DNA from 4 places in the Bradyrhizobium sp. 17 genome. Region 2 is predicted to be linked to each of the others. Evidence: predicted binding sites of a transcription regulator. Region 2 holds the regulator's gene; each other region holds the start of a gene.
What was found. The regulator PhoB, encoded in region 2, activates phosphate uptake and scavenging genes when phosphate is short. The targets are predictions, from matches to a motif close to TGTCATNNANCTGTCAT.
Positions count from the first base shown of each region.

Region 1: IVB13_RS37745 (DUF47 domain-containing protein) is a predicted target of PhoB. The motif match lies at 2,181-2,197, and genes of this name have one in related genera.
Region 3: IVB13_RS30420 (UDP-2,3-diacylglucosamine diphosphatase) is a predicted target of PhoB. The motif match lies at 1,708-1,724, and genes of this name have one in related genera.
Region 4: phnF (phosphonate metabolism transcriptional regulator PhnF) is a predicted target of PhoB. The motif match lies at 2,144-2,160, and genes of this name have one in related genera.

Region 1 covers NZ_JADPJQ010000130.1:315,717-319,551, reverse strand. The annotation lists gene sugE (quaternary ammonium compound efflux SMR transporter SugE) at 162-476, shown strand; gene IVB13_RS37750 (inorganic phosphate transporter) at 469-1,476, opposite strand; gene IVB13_RS37745 (DUF47 domain-containing protein) at 1,492-2,136, opposite strand; gene IVB13_RS37740 (branched-chain amino acid ABC transporter permease) at 2,295-3,263, opposite strand; gene IVB13_RS37735 (branched-chain amino acid ABC transporter permease) at 3,265-3,835, opposite strand, start outside.
Region 2 covers NZ_JADPJQ010000113.1:171,927-175,761, forward strand. The annotation lists gene IVB13_RS23485 (aspartate aminotransferase family protein) at 1-729, opposite strand, end outside; gene IVB13_RS23490 (GcrA family cell cycle regulator) at 1,185-1,697, shown strand; gene phoB (phosphate regulon transcriptional regulator PhoB) at 1,936-2,643, opposite strand; gene phoU (phosphate signaling complex protein PhoU) at 2,666-3,382, opposite strand; gene pstB (phosphate ABC transporter ATP-binding protein PstB) at 3,393-3,835, opposite strand, start outside.
Region 3 covers NZ_JADPJQ010000124.1:69,436-73,270, reverse strand. The annotation lists gene IVB13_RS30425 (glycosyltransferase family 1 protein) at 1-858, opposite strand, end outside; gene IVB13_RS30420 (UDP-2,3-diacylglucosamine diphosphatase) at 872-1,684, opposite strand; gene thiD (bifunctional hydroxymethylpyrimidine kinase/phosphomethylpyrimidine kinase) at 1,891-2,691, opposite strand; gene IVB13_RS30410 (Lrp/AsnC family transcriptional regulator) at 2,821-3,066, shown strand; gene IVB13_RS30405 (cytochrome c) at 3,091-3,835, opposite strand, start outside.
Region 4 covers NZ_JADPJQ010000117.1:70,217-74,051, reverse strand. The annotation lists gene IVB13_RS25325 (carbon-phosphorus lyase complex subunit PhnI) at 1-995, opposite strand, end outside; gene phnH (phosphonate C-P lyase system protein PhnH) at 998-1,606, opposite strand; gene phnG (phosphonate C-P lyase system protein PhnG) at 1,611-2,075, opposite strand; gene phnF (phosphonate metabolism transcriptional regulator PhnF) at 2,194-2,925, shown strand; gene phnE (phosphonate ABC transporter, permease protein PhnE) at 3,090-3,835, opposite strand, start outside.

The sequences.
Region 1 (3,835 bases), on a different contig from region 2:
CGGCAGCGTTTGGCAGGGAAAATGAGCCTGATCAAGCCTGATCTGGTGATTGCGGAGGCTTCCGGCCAGCCCCATATCGGGCTTGGGTTGGGAGGGACGGCCTTCCCTTGCTATCAGCACACCAGTCGCGGGGACGACCCTGCCTTGAATGGAGGGTCGTCATGGCCTGGAGCATCCTGTTCGTCGCCGGTCTGCTGGAGATCTCCTGGGCCATCGGCCTCAAATATACCGAGGGGTTCACCAGGCTCGTTCCGTCAATCCTCACGCTCGGCGCCATGGCCGGCAGCATCATCCTGCTCGGGCTCGCTCTCAAATCGCTGCCGATTGGAACCGCTTATGCGGTCTGGACCGGCATCGGTGCGGTCGGCACCGCGACGCTCGGCATCGTCCTGTTCGGCGAGCCGGCCACCGCGTTCCGCCTCGCCAGCATCGGGCTGATCGTCGCCGGCATTGTCGGACTGAAGCTGGTTACCTGACGAAGATCTTGACCGCCCACCAGCTCAGCGCGGCGACGATGGCCGAGGCCGGCATCGTGATCACCCAGGCATAGACGATCGAGCTGGCGACGTTCCAGCGCACCGCCGAGAGGCGGCGGGCCGCGCCGACGCCGACGATGGCGCCGGTGATGGTGTGGGTGGTCGAGACCGGAACACCGAGAAAGGTCGCCATGAACAGGGTCGCGGCACCGCCGGTCTCGGCGCAAAAGCCCTGCATCGGGGTCAGCCTGGTGATGCGCAGGCCCATGGTGCGGACGATGCGCCAGCCGCCCATCAGCGTCCCCATCGCCATCGCGGCCTGGCACGAGAGCACCACCCAGAAGGGTACGAAGAATTCGCCGCCGAGCTGGCCCTGCGAATAGAGCAGCACGGCGATGATGCCCATGGTCTTCTGAGCGTCGTTACCACCATGGCCGAGCGAATAGAGCGAGGCGGAGGCGAATTGCAGGATGCGGAAGGCGCGATCCACGGCAAAGGGCGTGGAGCGCACCGAGGCCCAGGAGACGATCGCGACCAGCACCATCGCGAGCAGGAAGCCGACCAGCGGAGACAGCACGATGGCGATCACCGTCTTGGACAACCCGCTCCAGACCGCCGCTGAAAGGCCGGCTTTGGCCACGCCGGCACCAAACAAGCCGCCGATCAATGCATGAGACGAGGACGATGGGATGCCGAGCGCCCATGTCACCAGGTTCCAGACGATGGCGCCGACCAGCGCGGCGAAGATCACCTGAGCATCCACGATCGCGGGATCGATGATGCCGGTGCCGATAGTCTGGGCAACGTGCAGCCCGAACACCATGAAGGCGACGAAGTTGAAGAACGCGGCCCAGAACACCGCGTATTGCGGCCGCAGCACGCGGGTCGAGACGATGGTCGCGATCGAATTGGCGGCGTCGTGCAGGCCGTTCAGGAAGTCGAACAGCAGCGCGACGGCGATCAATCCGACAAGGACGGGAAGACCCAACGCAACATCCACGGCGTGGCCCCTGCCCTAAACTTGCTCGATGACGATGCTGTTGATCTCGTTCGCGACGTCGTCGAAGCGGTCGGCGACTTTCTCGAGATGGTCGTAGATCTCTGCGCCGACGATGAAATCCATCGCGTTGCCGCCGCGATGCTTGAGGAACAGTTCCTTCAGCCCGATATCATGGAGATCGTCGACGCGGCCTTCCAGCTTGCCAAGCTCTTCCGTGATCGCGGTCAGCATGGCCACGTTCTGACCGATCTTCTGCATCAGCGGCAGCGCGCGGCCGACCAGATTGGCGCATTCGATCAGAAGCCCGCCGATCTCCCGCATCGGCGGCTCGAAGCTGCGGACCTCGAACAGCATCACGGCCTTTGCGGTCTGCTGCATCTGGTCGATGGCGTCGTCCATCGAGGTGATCAGGTTCTTGATGTCGCCGCGGTCGAACGGGGTGATGAAGGTGCGGCGCACCGCGGTCAGCACCTCACGGGTGATGTTGTCGGCATCGTTCTCGAACTGGTTGACGCGCTGGCAATAGACCGGCGTCTCCTCGCCCCCGTTGAGCATGCTCTGGAGCGCGATCGAGCCCTGGATCACGGTCTGGGCGTGGCGGTCGAACAGGTCGAAGAACCGTTCTTCCTTCGGCAGGAAAGCGCGAAACAATCGCATCATGGGAGAGAGACTACCGGTTGGATGATGGCCTGGCCCAAGCGGGCCGTCATGAAACTGTCATAGACTATTTTCGATCCACGCGCGTGCCACCTCACGCCCGTGGAGCCGGATCATCCACCGCTTTCGCGCGTCAACACATCTTCTATTATATCAACGACTTACAGCGACCGCCGGAAGTAATGCGCGATTTCGCCGATGACGCCACGGCGGAAGGTGAGCACGCAGATCACGAAGATCGAGCCCTGGATCACGGTCACCCATTGGCCGAACCCCGCCAGATATTGCTGCATGGCGATGATCACGAAGGCACCGACCACGGGACCGAAGACGGTTCCGAGTCCGCCGACCAGCGTCATCAGCACGACTTCGCCCGACATCGACCAGTGCACGTCGGTGAGCGAGGCATTCTGCGCCACGAAGACTTTCAGCGCACCGGCAAAGCCGGCCAGCGTGCCCGACAGGACGAAAGCCAGGAACTTGTACTGATCGGTGCGGTAACCCAGCGAGATCGCGCGCGGCTCGTTCTCGCGGATCGCCTTGAGGACTTCGCCGAACGGCGAGTTGATGATGCGGAAGATCAGCAGGAAGCCGGCGAGGAAACCGACCAGCACCACGTAGTAGAGCACGGTGGGCTTGGTCAGATCGAAGACGCCGAACATGCGTCCCTGCGGAATGCCCTGGATACCGTCTTCGCCATGGGTGAACGGCGCCTGGAGGTAGATGAAGTACAAGAGCTGCGACAGCGCCAGCGTGATCATCGAGAAATAGATGCCCTGGCGGCGGATCGAGATATAGCCCGTGATGAGCGAGAGCACGAAGGCACCGGCGACCCCGACGAGGATGCCGAGTTCCGGCGGCAGCGCCCATACTTTCAGCGCATGCGCGCTGCAATAGCCGGCCGTGCCCAGGAACATCGCATGGCCGAAGGACAGTAAACCGCCGTAGCCGATCAGCAGGTTGAAGGCGCAGGCGAGCAGCGCGAAGCACAGCGCCTGCATCACGAAGAACGGGTAGACCCCCGTGAATGGCACCGAAGCCAGCAGCAGCGCCATCACCACGAACACGATCATCTCGTCGCGGATCGCGCGCGGGGTTACCGGCAGCGTGTCGTCCGTCAAGGCTGTCATATCAGGCCGCCCTTCCCGTCAATCCCGTTGGCTTCACCAAGAGCACCAGCACCATCAGCACGAACACGACGGTGTTGGAGGCCTCGGGGTAGAAATATTTGGTCAGGCCTTCGATCACACCGAGCGCGAAGCCGGTGATGATGGAGCCCATGATCGATCCCATGCCGCCGATCACGACCACCGCGAACACCACGATGATGAGGTCGGCGCCCATCAACGGCCGCACCTGGTTGATCGGCGCCGACAGCACGCCGGCGAGTGCTGCAAGGCCGACACCGAGGCCGTAGGTCAGCGTGATCATGCGCGGCACGTTGACGCCGAAGGCGCGCACGAGCGTCGGGTTTTCGGTGGCGGCGCGCAAATAGGCGCCGAGCCGCGTCTTCTCGATCAGGAACCAGGTCGCGATGCAGACCACCAGCGAGAAGATGACGACCCAGCCGCGATAGACCGGCAGGAACATGAAGCCGAGATTCATGCCGCCCTTGAGCTGGTCCGGAATGGCGTAAGGCAGGCCGGAGGAGCCGAAGTAGTTCTGAAACACGCCCTGCACGATTAGCGCAATGCCGAAGGTC
Region 2 (3,835 bases):
CATCACGTCGGGTTCGACGCCAAGGCGGCGGTACGCGAACAGATCGCCGGTGCGGCCCATGCCGGTCTGCACCTCGTCGAAGGCGAGCAACAGACCCTTCTCGTCGCAGAGCTGGCGCAACGCCCTCAGGAAGGCGGGCGTTGCCGAACGCACACCGCCCTCGCCCTGGATCGGCTCGATCAGGATGCCGGCGGTCTGCGGACCGATTGCCTTTTTCACGTCATCGAGATCGCCATGCGCAACCTGGTCGAAGCCCTCCATCGGAGGGCCGAAACCTTCGAGATATTTTGCCGATCCCGTTGCGGCCAGCGTCGCCAGCGTGCGGCCATGGAAGGCGCCTTCGAAGGTGATCATGCGATAGCGGTCGGGATGACCCTTTGCGGCGTGATAACGGCGCACGACCTTGATCACGCATTCCAGCGCTTCGGCGCCGGAATTGCAGAAGAACACGAAATCCGCGAAACTTTCATTGCACAGGCGCGCGGCGAGCTTTTCGCCGTCCGGGCTCTGGAACAGATTCGACATGTGCCAGAGCTTGGTGGCCTGCTCCTGCAACGCCGCGACCAGCGCCGGATGGGCATGGCCGAGCGCATTCACCGCCACCCCGGAGGTGAAATCGAGATAGCGCTCGCCATTGGTCGCGATCAGCCAGCAGCCTTCGCCACGCTCGAAACCAAGGTCGGACCTGGCGAAAACGGGGAGCAAATGCGGCGCTGCGCTGTTAGTCATGATGGTCACTTGAATGTTGCGGACGGAGTGAGCGTGCATTGCGCAACGCACCATCGACCGGCCCGGAAAACGAAACGTGCCGCCTCTTGAGGGCGGCACGTGCGACTATCTTAGGCCTGGTGAAACGGGTGTCAATGCCGCCCGGAAAGCCTCGCGAAACGCTGAATCCGTAGTCTTGCGGTGCCGATTTTGCGGGATTTGGCCACGGAACATGTGGAAGCGAGTCGGCGGACTCTTGCGCGGGAGTCACGCCATATTGTAGCGTTTGGATTGTCAGATACGACATCTCGTGCAGTGGTTCTGATCTTTAAGTCCTTATGTACCGGCGTAAACGTTCGGGCGTTCAAGACGCGCCCGGCGAGCCTTAAGGGATTCTGGCGGCACGGGTTTTTGAAGGCTTAGGCATTCGCTGCGAGGCCCCAGGATGGCTGGCGCGCAGCGAGGGAAAGGGTGCAATGACGGTTTTGACCTGGTCCGATGATCGCGTCGAGCAGCTGAAAAAGCTCTGGGAGGCCGGACTTTCGGCCAGCCAGATCGCGGCGGAGCTCGGCAATGTGACCCGCAATGCCGTGATCGGCAAAGTGCACAGGCTCGGCCTTTCGGGCCGCGCCAAGAGCCCATCATCGGCAGCGCCGCGGCCGCGCAAGGCGCGCCCCGCGCAGCACATGATGCGGGTGAGCCGCCCGATCTCGCGCGGCAACACCGCGCTGGCGCAGGCCTTCGAGGTCGAGGCTGAGCCGGATCCGGTCACCTACGACAACGTGGTGCCGATGAGCCAGCGGCTGTCGCTGCTGGAATTGAACGAGGCGACCTGCCACTGGCCGGTCGGCGATCCCTCGAGCCCGGACTTCTTCTTCTGCGGTGGAAGGGCGCTGTCCGGACTGCCCTATTGCGCCCAGCACTCGCGCGTTGCGTACCAGCCCGCGTCGGATCGGCGCCGCGCACCGGTAAAGCCGGGTCCCCGTTAGTCGTCACGCGAAGACAGTTCAACAATTTCAGTGTCGTCCCGGCCTAGTGCGCAATTGCGCACGGGGGGCCGGGACCCATACTCCGAGCACGCAATAATCGTGCGGAAGGGGTCACTCCGAGTCTTCGCCAAACCACGTTCGGTGGTTATGGGTCCCGGATCAGCGCTCGCTTCGCTCGCTTGTCCGGGACGACGGCTGAGAATGCAGGGACAGCTCGCCAACAAACAAGCCTGCAACCCTACACCTGCTCCGCCTTCGCGAAGCGATCATCCAGCGCGTAGCCGGCGCCGCGGACGGTGCGGATCGGGTCCTGCTCGCGGCCGAGATTGAGCAGCTTGCGCAGGCGGCCGATATGCACGTCGACGGTGCGCTCGTCGATATAGATGTCGCGGCCCCAGACGCTGTCGAGCAGCTGCTCGCGCGAGAACACCCGTCCCGGATGCTCCAGGAAGAACTCCAGCAGGCGATATTCGGTCGGACCGAGATCGATCGGCCGGCCCGAGCGCGCCACGCGGCGCTTGTCACGGTCGAGCTCGATGTCGCCAAAAGCAAGGACGGTGGCGAGGCGCTCCGGGCTCGCGCGCCGCAGCAGGCCTTTCACGCGCGCCAGCAGCTCCGGCACCGAGAACGGCTTGACGATGTAATCGTCGGCGCCGGTCGCAAGACCCCGCACCCGCTCGCTCTCCTCGCCGCGCGCGGTGAGCATGATGATCGGGAGCTGCTTGGTCTCGGGACGGGTGCGAAGCCGCCGGCACAATTCGATGCCTGACAGGCCCGGCAGCATCCAGTCGAGCACGATCAGATCGGGGATGTGCTCCTTGAGGCGGGTGTCGGCGTCGTCGCCGCGCATCACCGTCTCGACGTCATAGCCGTCGCCTTCGAGGTTGTAGCGGAGAAGCTCGGTCAGGGCTTCCTCGTCCTCAACCACCATAATGCGTGCGCCCATCGGGTCGTCGCTCCTTAAGTCTTCAGGTGTTCGGTACCGTGTTGGCAAAGGTCGTCATGTCGCCCTTCGGCCGCTTGTCGGTGATCGCCTGGCCCTCGATCATGTAGAACACGGTCTCGGCGATATTGGTGGCGTGGTCGCCGATCCGCTCGATGTTCTTGGCGCAGAACATCAGATGGATGCAGAACGAGATATTGCGCGGATCCTCCATCATGTAGGTGAGGAGTTCGCGGAACAGCGAGGTGCAGATGGCGTCGACTTCCTCGTCGCCCTTCCACACCGCCATCGCCGCCGGCAAATCATGCGCGGCATAGGCGTCCAGCACCGACTTGACCTGCTGCTGCACGAGGTCGGTCATGTGCTCGAGGCCGCGGAACAGCTTGAGCGGATGGAAGTCCGTCTCCAGCGCCGCGACGCGCTTGCCCATGTTCTTGGCGAGGTCGCCGATGCGCTCGAGATCGGTCGCGACGCGCATGGCGCCGACGATCTCGCGCAGATCGACCGCCATCGGCTGGCGGCGGGCGATGGTGAGCACCGCACGCTCCTCGATGCGCTTCTGCAGCGCGTCGAGCTCGGTGTCGATGGCGACGACGCGCTGGCCGAGCGGGACGTCGCGGCGGATCAGCGCGTCGACGGACTCGACGATCATGCGCTCGGCGATGCCGCCCATCTCGGCGACCAGGCGAGTGAGTTCCTGGAGGTCGGTGTCGAAAGCCTTTGCGGTATGTTCAGAACCCATGTCGCGTCTCCTAGCCGAACCGGCCGGTGATGTAATCCTGCGTGCGCCGATCTGACGGCGACGTGAAGATCTTGCTGGTGTCGTCGAACTCTATCAGCTCGCCGAGATACATGAAGGCGGTCTTGTCGGAGACGCGCGCCGCCTGTTGCATGTTGTGGGTGACGATAGCGATCGTGTAATCCTCGGACAGCTCCTGGATCAGCTCCTCGACCTTGGCGGTCGAGATCGGGTCGAGCGCCGAACAGGGTTCGTCGAACAGGATCACCTCGGGCCGCACCGCGACGGTGCGGGCGATGCAGAGGCGCTGCTGCTGGCCGCCGGAGAGCGACAGGCCGGAGGCGTTGAGCTTGTCCTTGACCTCGTTCCACAGCGCGCCGCCGCGCAGCGCCTTCTCGACGCGGCCGTCCATCTCGGACTTCGAGATCTTCTCATAGAGACGGATGCCGAACGCGA
Region 3 (3,835 bases), on a different contig from region 2:
GCCAACCGGCGCATCGCCGATCACGTCGCGGGGGCCCTTCACCGGGAAAGCCGCGACCGGCAGGCCGCTCGCCAGCGCTTCGAGCAGGACCAGGCCGAACGTGTCGGTCTTGCTCGGAAATACGAAGACGTCGGCGGCCGCGTAGATGTCCGCCAGCTCCTCGCCGTGCTTTTCGCCGAGGAAGATCGCGTCCGGATAGGCCTCCTCCAGCGCGACACGCGCCGGGCCGTCACCGACGATCACCTTGGTGCCGGGCAGCTCGAGGTCGAGGAACGCCTCGAGATTCTTCTCCACGGCAACGCGGCCGACCGAGAGGAACACCGGCGCCGGCAGGCAGAGATCAATCGCGCGGGGATGGAACAGATGGGGGTCGACGCCGCGCGGCCACAGCACGACATTGTCGAAGCCGCGCTCGGTCAGCTCACTGGCGAGCGCCGGCGTCGCCGCCATCACGGCGCGGCTGGGGCTATGGAATCGGCGCAGCGCCCGCCAGATCAGCGAGCCCGGCACCGGCACGCGGGCGCGGACATATTCGGGAAAGCGGGTGTGGAAGCTGGTCGTGAAGGGCAGCTTGCGCTGCCGGCAATAGCGGCGGACCATCAGGCCGATCGGCCCCTCCGTCGCGATGTGGATGCTGTCCGGGCGCGCCTCTTCGATCAGCTTCGCGATTCTGCCCGGGCGCGGCATGGCCACCCGCACGTCCCGATAGCTCGGCATCGCAAAGGTGCGGAACGATTGTGGCGTCAGGAACGAGAATTCGACGTCGAGACTTTTGGCGGCGTCGGCAAGTTTGGTCAGCGTCCGAACCACACCGTTGACTTGCGGGTGCCAGGCGTCGGTCGCGACCAGGATGCGCATCAGGCTGCCTTTGTCATGCAGCTCTGGCTGCGACCTGCGGGACCTGTGCCGGCTTCTCGGCCTGGTCCGCCCAGGTGATGATCTCGAAATGGCCGTCGTCGTGCTCGACCAGCGCCGTACAGCTCTCGACCCAGTCGCCGCAATTCATGTAGCGGATGCCGCCCTCGTCGCGGATCACCGCGTAATGGATGTGGCCGCAGATCACCCCGTCGGCATCGTGGCGTCGCGCCTCGGCGGCGAGCGCCTGCTCGAACGCGCCAATATAGTTGACGGCGTTCTTGACCTTCTGCTTGGCCCATTGCGACAGCGACCAATACGGCACCTTGAACATGCGCCGGAAGAAGTTGACGAAGCGATTGAGCTGAATCGCGAAATCGTAGGCCTTGTCGCCGAGATGGGCGAGCCAGCGTGCGTTCTGCACCACGAGGTCGAAGATGTCGCCATGGATGACGAGATACCGCTTGCCGTCCGCGCCGGTGTGGACGGTGTTCTCGACCACGTCGATGCCGCCGAAATGCGTGCCGTAATAGTTGCGCAGGAACTCGTCGTGATTGCCGGGGATGTAGATGACCTTGGCGCCCTTGCGCGCCTTGCGCAAAAGCTTCTGGACGAGGTCGTTATGCGATTGCGGCCAATGCCAGCTCGATTTCAGCGCCCAGCCGTCGACGATATCGCCGACGAGATAGATCGTGTCGGCATCATGGAAACGCAGGAAATCGAGCAGAAGATCGGCTTGAGAACCGCGGGCTCCGAGATGAACGTCGGAGATGAACAACGTGCGAAAGCGCCGCTCCGGGCTCTCGTCACTCACATCGTAACTTCCCATGCGCCAGCCTGTAACAATGTCCCGTGACAGGGGGATGACCAATCGAACCTTTGAGGCACCCTCAGATACGAATCGCGCTTGCCTCGCCCACCCTGCGAATATCAGTCGCATGCGACAATCAGGCGACATGGCGTCGCGGCAGCCTCCGCAAGAACCCGGAGCTGCATGGCGGGAGGGACTAGCGGTGGCGCGCTCGCGACCGGCGTTCAGTAAAATTTATGGAAATGATGGATCGGGCCGTGTCCGTGGCCGACGCTGAAGCGGTCGGCGGCGGCGATCGCCGCGCTGATCCAGGTCTTGGCGTTGCGCACGGCGCGCTCGAGATCTTCGCCTCTGGCGAGCCCTGCGGCGACCGCCGAGGACAGCGAGCAGCCGGTGCCATGGGTGTTGCTTGTGGCAACGCGCGGCGCGGCGAGCGCGATCGTGGTGCTGGCATCGACGAGATAATCGATACTCTCGGCGCCCTCGCCGTGGCCGCCCTTGATCAGGACCGCACGACTGCCGAGCGCCAGCAGCCGGCGCCCCTGGCTTTCGATCTCGGCCTCGCTGGCCGCGACCGGCTCGTCGAGCAGAGCCGCGGCCTCGGGCAGATTGGGTGTGATCACCGAGGCCAGCGGCATCAGCTTGATGCGCAGGGCATCGACGGCATCGGACGCGAGCAGGCGATCGCCCGACGTCGCCACCATCACGGGATCGAGCACGATATGCCCGGGCGCCCAGCGCGACAGCGCGGCCGCGATCGCATCGATGCTGGCGGCTTGCGCCACCATGCCGATCTTGACCGCGCCGACCTCGAGATCGGAAAACACCGCGTCGATCTGCGCGGTGACGAATTCGGCGGGCACGGCGTGAATGCCGGTGACGCCGCGGGTGTTCTGCGCCGTCAGCGCCGTGATGGCGGAAGCGCCAAAAACGCCGAGCGCGGCAAAGGTCTTCAGGTCGGCCTGGATGCCGGCGCCTCCGCTCGAATCGGAGCCGGCAATGGTCAGCGCTACGGGTGTCGTCATGGGGCGCTCTTCAGCGTTTTCGAAGCCATGGCCCGTCCTAGCGCGCCTCTCCCAGCCCAGCAAGTTCGCTTGCTAAATCCGGCCGGGTTTGGCCTATTAGCCGTCAGATATGCTTTCGGAGTGACCGCGATGGTTCCCTTTTTCGTCCAGATCAAATGCAAGCTCGGCCAATCCTATGTGGTCGCCAATGCGCTTGCCGAAGCCGAGATCGCCTCCGAGATCTATTCCACGGCCGGGCAATACGACCTGCTGGTGAAGTTTTACGTCGACAACGACACCGATATCGGCCACTTCGTCAACGAGAAGGTGCAGGTGCTGCCCGGCATCCAGGACACCCTCACCATCATCACCTTCAAGGCGTTTGGCGCGAGTTGACCGTCCGAAAAAGGGCAGGCCCGATCAGGTGCCGCCCTCCTTGCGCTTGGGACGCGGCGGACCGTCCACCGGCGGCAGCGATTTGAGATAGTCCGCCATCGCCGCGAGATCGTCGTCCGGCAGTTGCGAGGTGTTCTTGATCACCCGCGTCATCGCGCCGCCGACGCTGTCGCCGTCGGGCAATTCGCCGGTCTTCAGGAAATAGGCAATATCCTTCGCGCTCCACTCGCCAAGGCCCTTCTGGGTGATGTTGGGAACCCATCCCTCGCCTTCCGGATTGGGGCCTCCAGCGAAGCGTTGTGCGGCGGTGATGCCGCCAAGCGCGTTGCGCGGGCTGTGGCATTCCGCGCAATGGCCAAAACTGTCGACGAGATAGGCGCCGCGATTCCACTGCGGTGACTTCGCGCTGTCGGGGACGAAGGGCTTGTCGTCCAGAAATAAGAATTTCCAGATGCCGACGTTGCGCCGGATGTTGAACGGAAAGGGCACGTCGTGGTCGCGCACCTTGCCTGCGACGGCCGGCAGCGTTTTCAGGTACGCAAAGAGATCGAGCACGTCCTCGCGCCTGGCGTGCTGATAAGACGTGTAAGGAAAGGCCGGAAAATAATGCTGTCCGTCGGGCGAGACTCCGTGCATCACCGCGTTGACGAATTCGGCCTCGCTCCATTTGCCGATGCCATCGGTCGGATCGGACGAGATGTTCGGCGCATAGAACGTTCCGAACGGCGACTTGATCGCGACGCCGCCGCCAAGCCTGAGACGATCGGGC
Region 4 (3,835 bases), on a different contig from region 2:
TTCAGATGCTCGACGAAGCCGGTAGCCTGGACGTTGTCCGAATGCGACATCACGAATTCTTCGTCTTGCGCGGGGGCGAGTGCCTCTTCGCCGAGCTCGCGCGCACGCAACGCGCGGTCGACCAGCGCCATCGACATCGTCTTGCGCTCGCTCTGGCCGAAGGCGAGGCCATAGCCGCGGGTGAAGCACGGCGCCTCCGTCGCGGAGCCCTTGAACTGATTGACCATCTGACACTCGGTGAGCTCGATCGAGCCGAGCGGCACGGCGAAGCCGACGTCTTCCGCGGAGAATTCAACCTCGACCTCACCGAAGCGAATCTCGCCGGCGAAGGGATGGTTGCGGCCGTAGCCGCGCTGGGTGGAATAGCCCATCGCCAGCAGAAAACCTTCGTCGCCACGCGCGAGATTTTGCAGGCGCAGGTCACGATCGGCGGGAAAATTGAGCGGCTCGCGAGTGAGATCGCCGACGCTGGCGCCGTCCTCAGCCTGAGGCGAGGATTCGATCAGCCCGTCGCGGCCGAGGATGTCGGTCACCCGCGGGGTTGGCGCAGACGATGCTTCGGCCGTCGCCGGTGTCTCCGGCACAAAGCCCTCGGCGAGCGAGGGATCGAGCAGGCGGTGGGTATAGTCGAAGGTCGGGCCGAGGATCTGGCCGCCGGGAATGTCCTTGAAGGTCGAGGACACCCGCCGCCGTATCCGCATCGCGCCGGTCTCGACCGGCTCGCTGGCGCCGAAGCGGGGCAGCGTCGCGCGGAAGGCGCGGACCAGGAAGATCGCCTCGATCAGATCGCCGCGCGCCTGCTTGATGGCGAGCGCCGCGAGCTCGCGGTCATAGAGCGAGCCTTCGCTCATGACGCGGTCCACGGCGAGACCAAGCTGCTCGGAGATCTGGTCGAGCGAGATTTCCGGAACGCTTTGGTCGCCACGCCGCGCACTGGCGAGCAGGCGATGGGCGTTCTCGATGGCGCGTTCGCCGCCTTTGACTGCGACATACATGCTTAGCTTCCCCTGCTCACGATACGCGTGGTGCGCGGGATCGCAACCATGGCGTCATCGGCGACCAGCACCACATCGATACCGCGCGGAAACAGCGCCTCGTTAATACGAAGTCGCTCGAACACGTCGAACGGCTTGATCGACGCCTGGAGCGTGGCGACGCCGTCGATGCCGGGCCCGCGCAGCTCGAAGCTGCGTCCCGAATCGAGACTCTCGACCTGCAGGATCAACGTGGTCGACCGATCCGGATATTCGCTGGTGCCGAGCGCGAAGCGCTCCAGCGAAGGCAGCGCCCCGCCGTCGCTGATCAGCGCGAAGCTGGCGATGGAAGAATCCTGCACCACCGGCGCACCAGTATGGAATTTCAGCCATTTCACGACGTCGGAAGTCTCATGCATGCGCGCATCGAGCCAGAGCGGCGTGTCGTGATCGAACAGCGTCAGCGCGATCGCGGCCGTCCCGCGCATCATCACACGAGGCGCTCCTGATGTCGGCACGATGCGCTGCACCGATCCCGGCCGCGCCATCGCGTCCATGACCGAGCGAAAGGTCGATTGCGCCGACAAGACCTTATCGGCGAACCCCGGCGGCAGTTCCGCAATCGTGGTCATGATCTCACCCCTCACCGCGCACCATGGTGTAGAAATCAACCTTCGTCGCGGCGGTCTGGGCCGCCACCTGCTTGCGCCTGACCATCAGCTGCTCACGCAACGGCGCGATAATGTCCCGCTCCACCGCGGCGCCGAAATCGCTGGACTGCACCAGGGCATCGCACAGCGCGATCAGCCGCGCCTTCTCGCCGTCGCGGCCGAGCGTGTAGCCGAAACCGACCTCGCCGCTCGCAAGCCGCACCGCGGCGCGCGACACCGTGGCTTCACCGAGGTTGAACGGCGCACCATCGCCGCCGACCCGGCCGCGCAGCATGACGAGGCCGTTTTCCGGCGCGCGCAGATCCTGATGCGCCGGCAAAGCGAGAGCGTGGAGGCGAGCGGCGATCTCGCCCGCCTCCGCGTGCGCCAGCACGGACATTGCGGCCTTGCGCTGGGCTTGCTGATTATTGTGCTGGGTCACCGCATCCACCGACTTCTCTGCAGAACTTGCCGAATCCAAGTTGTCTATGATACTAGACAACTTGATACGGGAGCGCCATGACTGTTTCGTGACAAAGGCGTGATTTCTGGAGTAGCTTCCCGGCCACATGAGCATGCAGGACACAGCCTCCTCCGGCGTCGCGTTGTGGCGCCTCGTTGCCGACGGCATCGAGCGCGGCATCGCCGACGGCCGCTTTGCGGCGGGCGACAAGCTGCCGGGCGAGGTGGAGATCGCCGAAACCTATCGCGTCAACCGCCACACCGTGCGACGCGCGCTGGCCGCGCTTGCCGAGCGCGGCATCGTGCGGGCAGAACGCGGCAGCGGAACCTATGTCGAGGCGCAGAAGCTCGCTTATCCACTGCGCTCGCGGACCCGTTTCTCCGAGATCGTCGGCGCGGACGGCCGCGAACCGCATGGCCGGCTGATCGAGGCGTCCGCTGACGTTGCGACCCGCGAACTCGCGCGGGAGCTTGGCCTCAAGACCGGCGCACCGCTGGTCCGGATCGAGGCGATGCGCCTCGCCGACCGCACGCCGATCTGTGTCTCCACGACGTGGCTATCGGCACAGCTATTCCCCGCTGCGGGCGACGTCTTTGCCGCGACCCGCTCGATGACGAAATTGCTCGAGCATTACGGCGTCCGGGACTATCGCCGCGGCGCGACCCGGATCACCGCCGGTATCGTCGACGCAACCGACGCCGCACGGCTCGATCTGGCGCTGGGACGGCCGATCCTGGTGGTCGACGCCACCGATCACGATCTCGACGGCAAGCCGCTGGTCACCAAGCATTCGCGCTTTGCGGCGGAGCGGGTGGAATTTCTGGTGGAGAACGGGTGAACTGGCTGCCCTCTGCCCCTCTCCCCTTGCGGGAGAGGGTGGCTCGCCGCGCTAGCGGCGAGACGGGTGAGGGGTTGCCTCCGCGCACTGATCTGAATTGAGGATGCAGACCCCTCATCCGGCGCTTCGCGCCACCTTCTCCCACAAGGGGAGAAGGAAGAAGGTTACGCCACCGCCCGCCGCCCGATAATCGCAAAACGCAATTTGCCCGAAACGAAATCGATCGCGGCGACTGCGACCAGGATCATCAGGATCAGGAACGACACCTTCTGCCATTCCAGCACGCGGATCTGCTCGGCGAGCTGGAGGCCGATGCCGCCGGCGCCGACGATGCCGATGATGGTGGCCGAGCGCGTATTCGACTCGATGAAATAGAGCACCTGCCCGGCAATCACGGGCAGGACCTGCGGCAGCAGGCCGAAGCGAATCTCGTGCAGCGCGCTACCGCCGGAGGCGCGGATGCCCTCGACCTGCTTCTGGTCGGCGCCCTCGATCGCCTCCGAGAACAGTTTTCCAAACGCGCCGAAATCCGACACGGCAATAGCGAGCACGCCGGCAAACGGGCCGAGCCCGACCACGTTGATCCACACCAGCGCCCAGATCAGCGTGTCGACTCCGCGGATTGAATCCAGGAAGCGCCGCACCGGAAACCGCAAAATCCTCGACGGCACCACATTGCGCGCGGCAAGAAGACTGACCGGCAGCGCGAAGACCGCGGCCAGCGTCGTGCCGAGCAGCGCAATCGACAGCGTCTCGCCCAGCGCCTTCAGATAGACCGGCAGCGACGAGCCGGGATCCGGCGGGATCATCATCAGGCTGATCCAACCGAGCTGGCTGAGCCCCGCGAACAACCGCGACGGCGAGAAGTCGAGATCGATGAGGCCATAAATCAGAACCGCGAGCGCCGCGA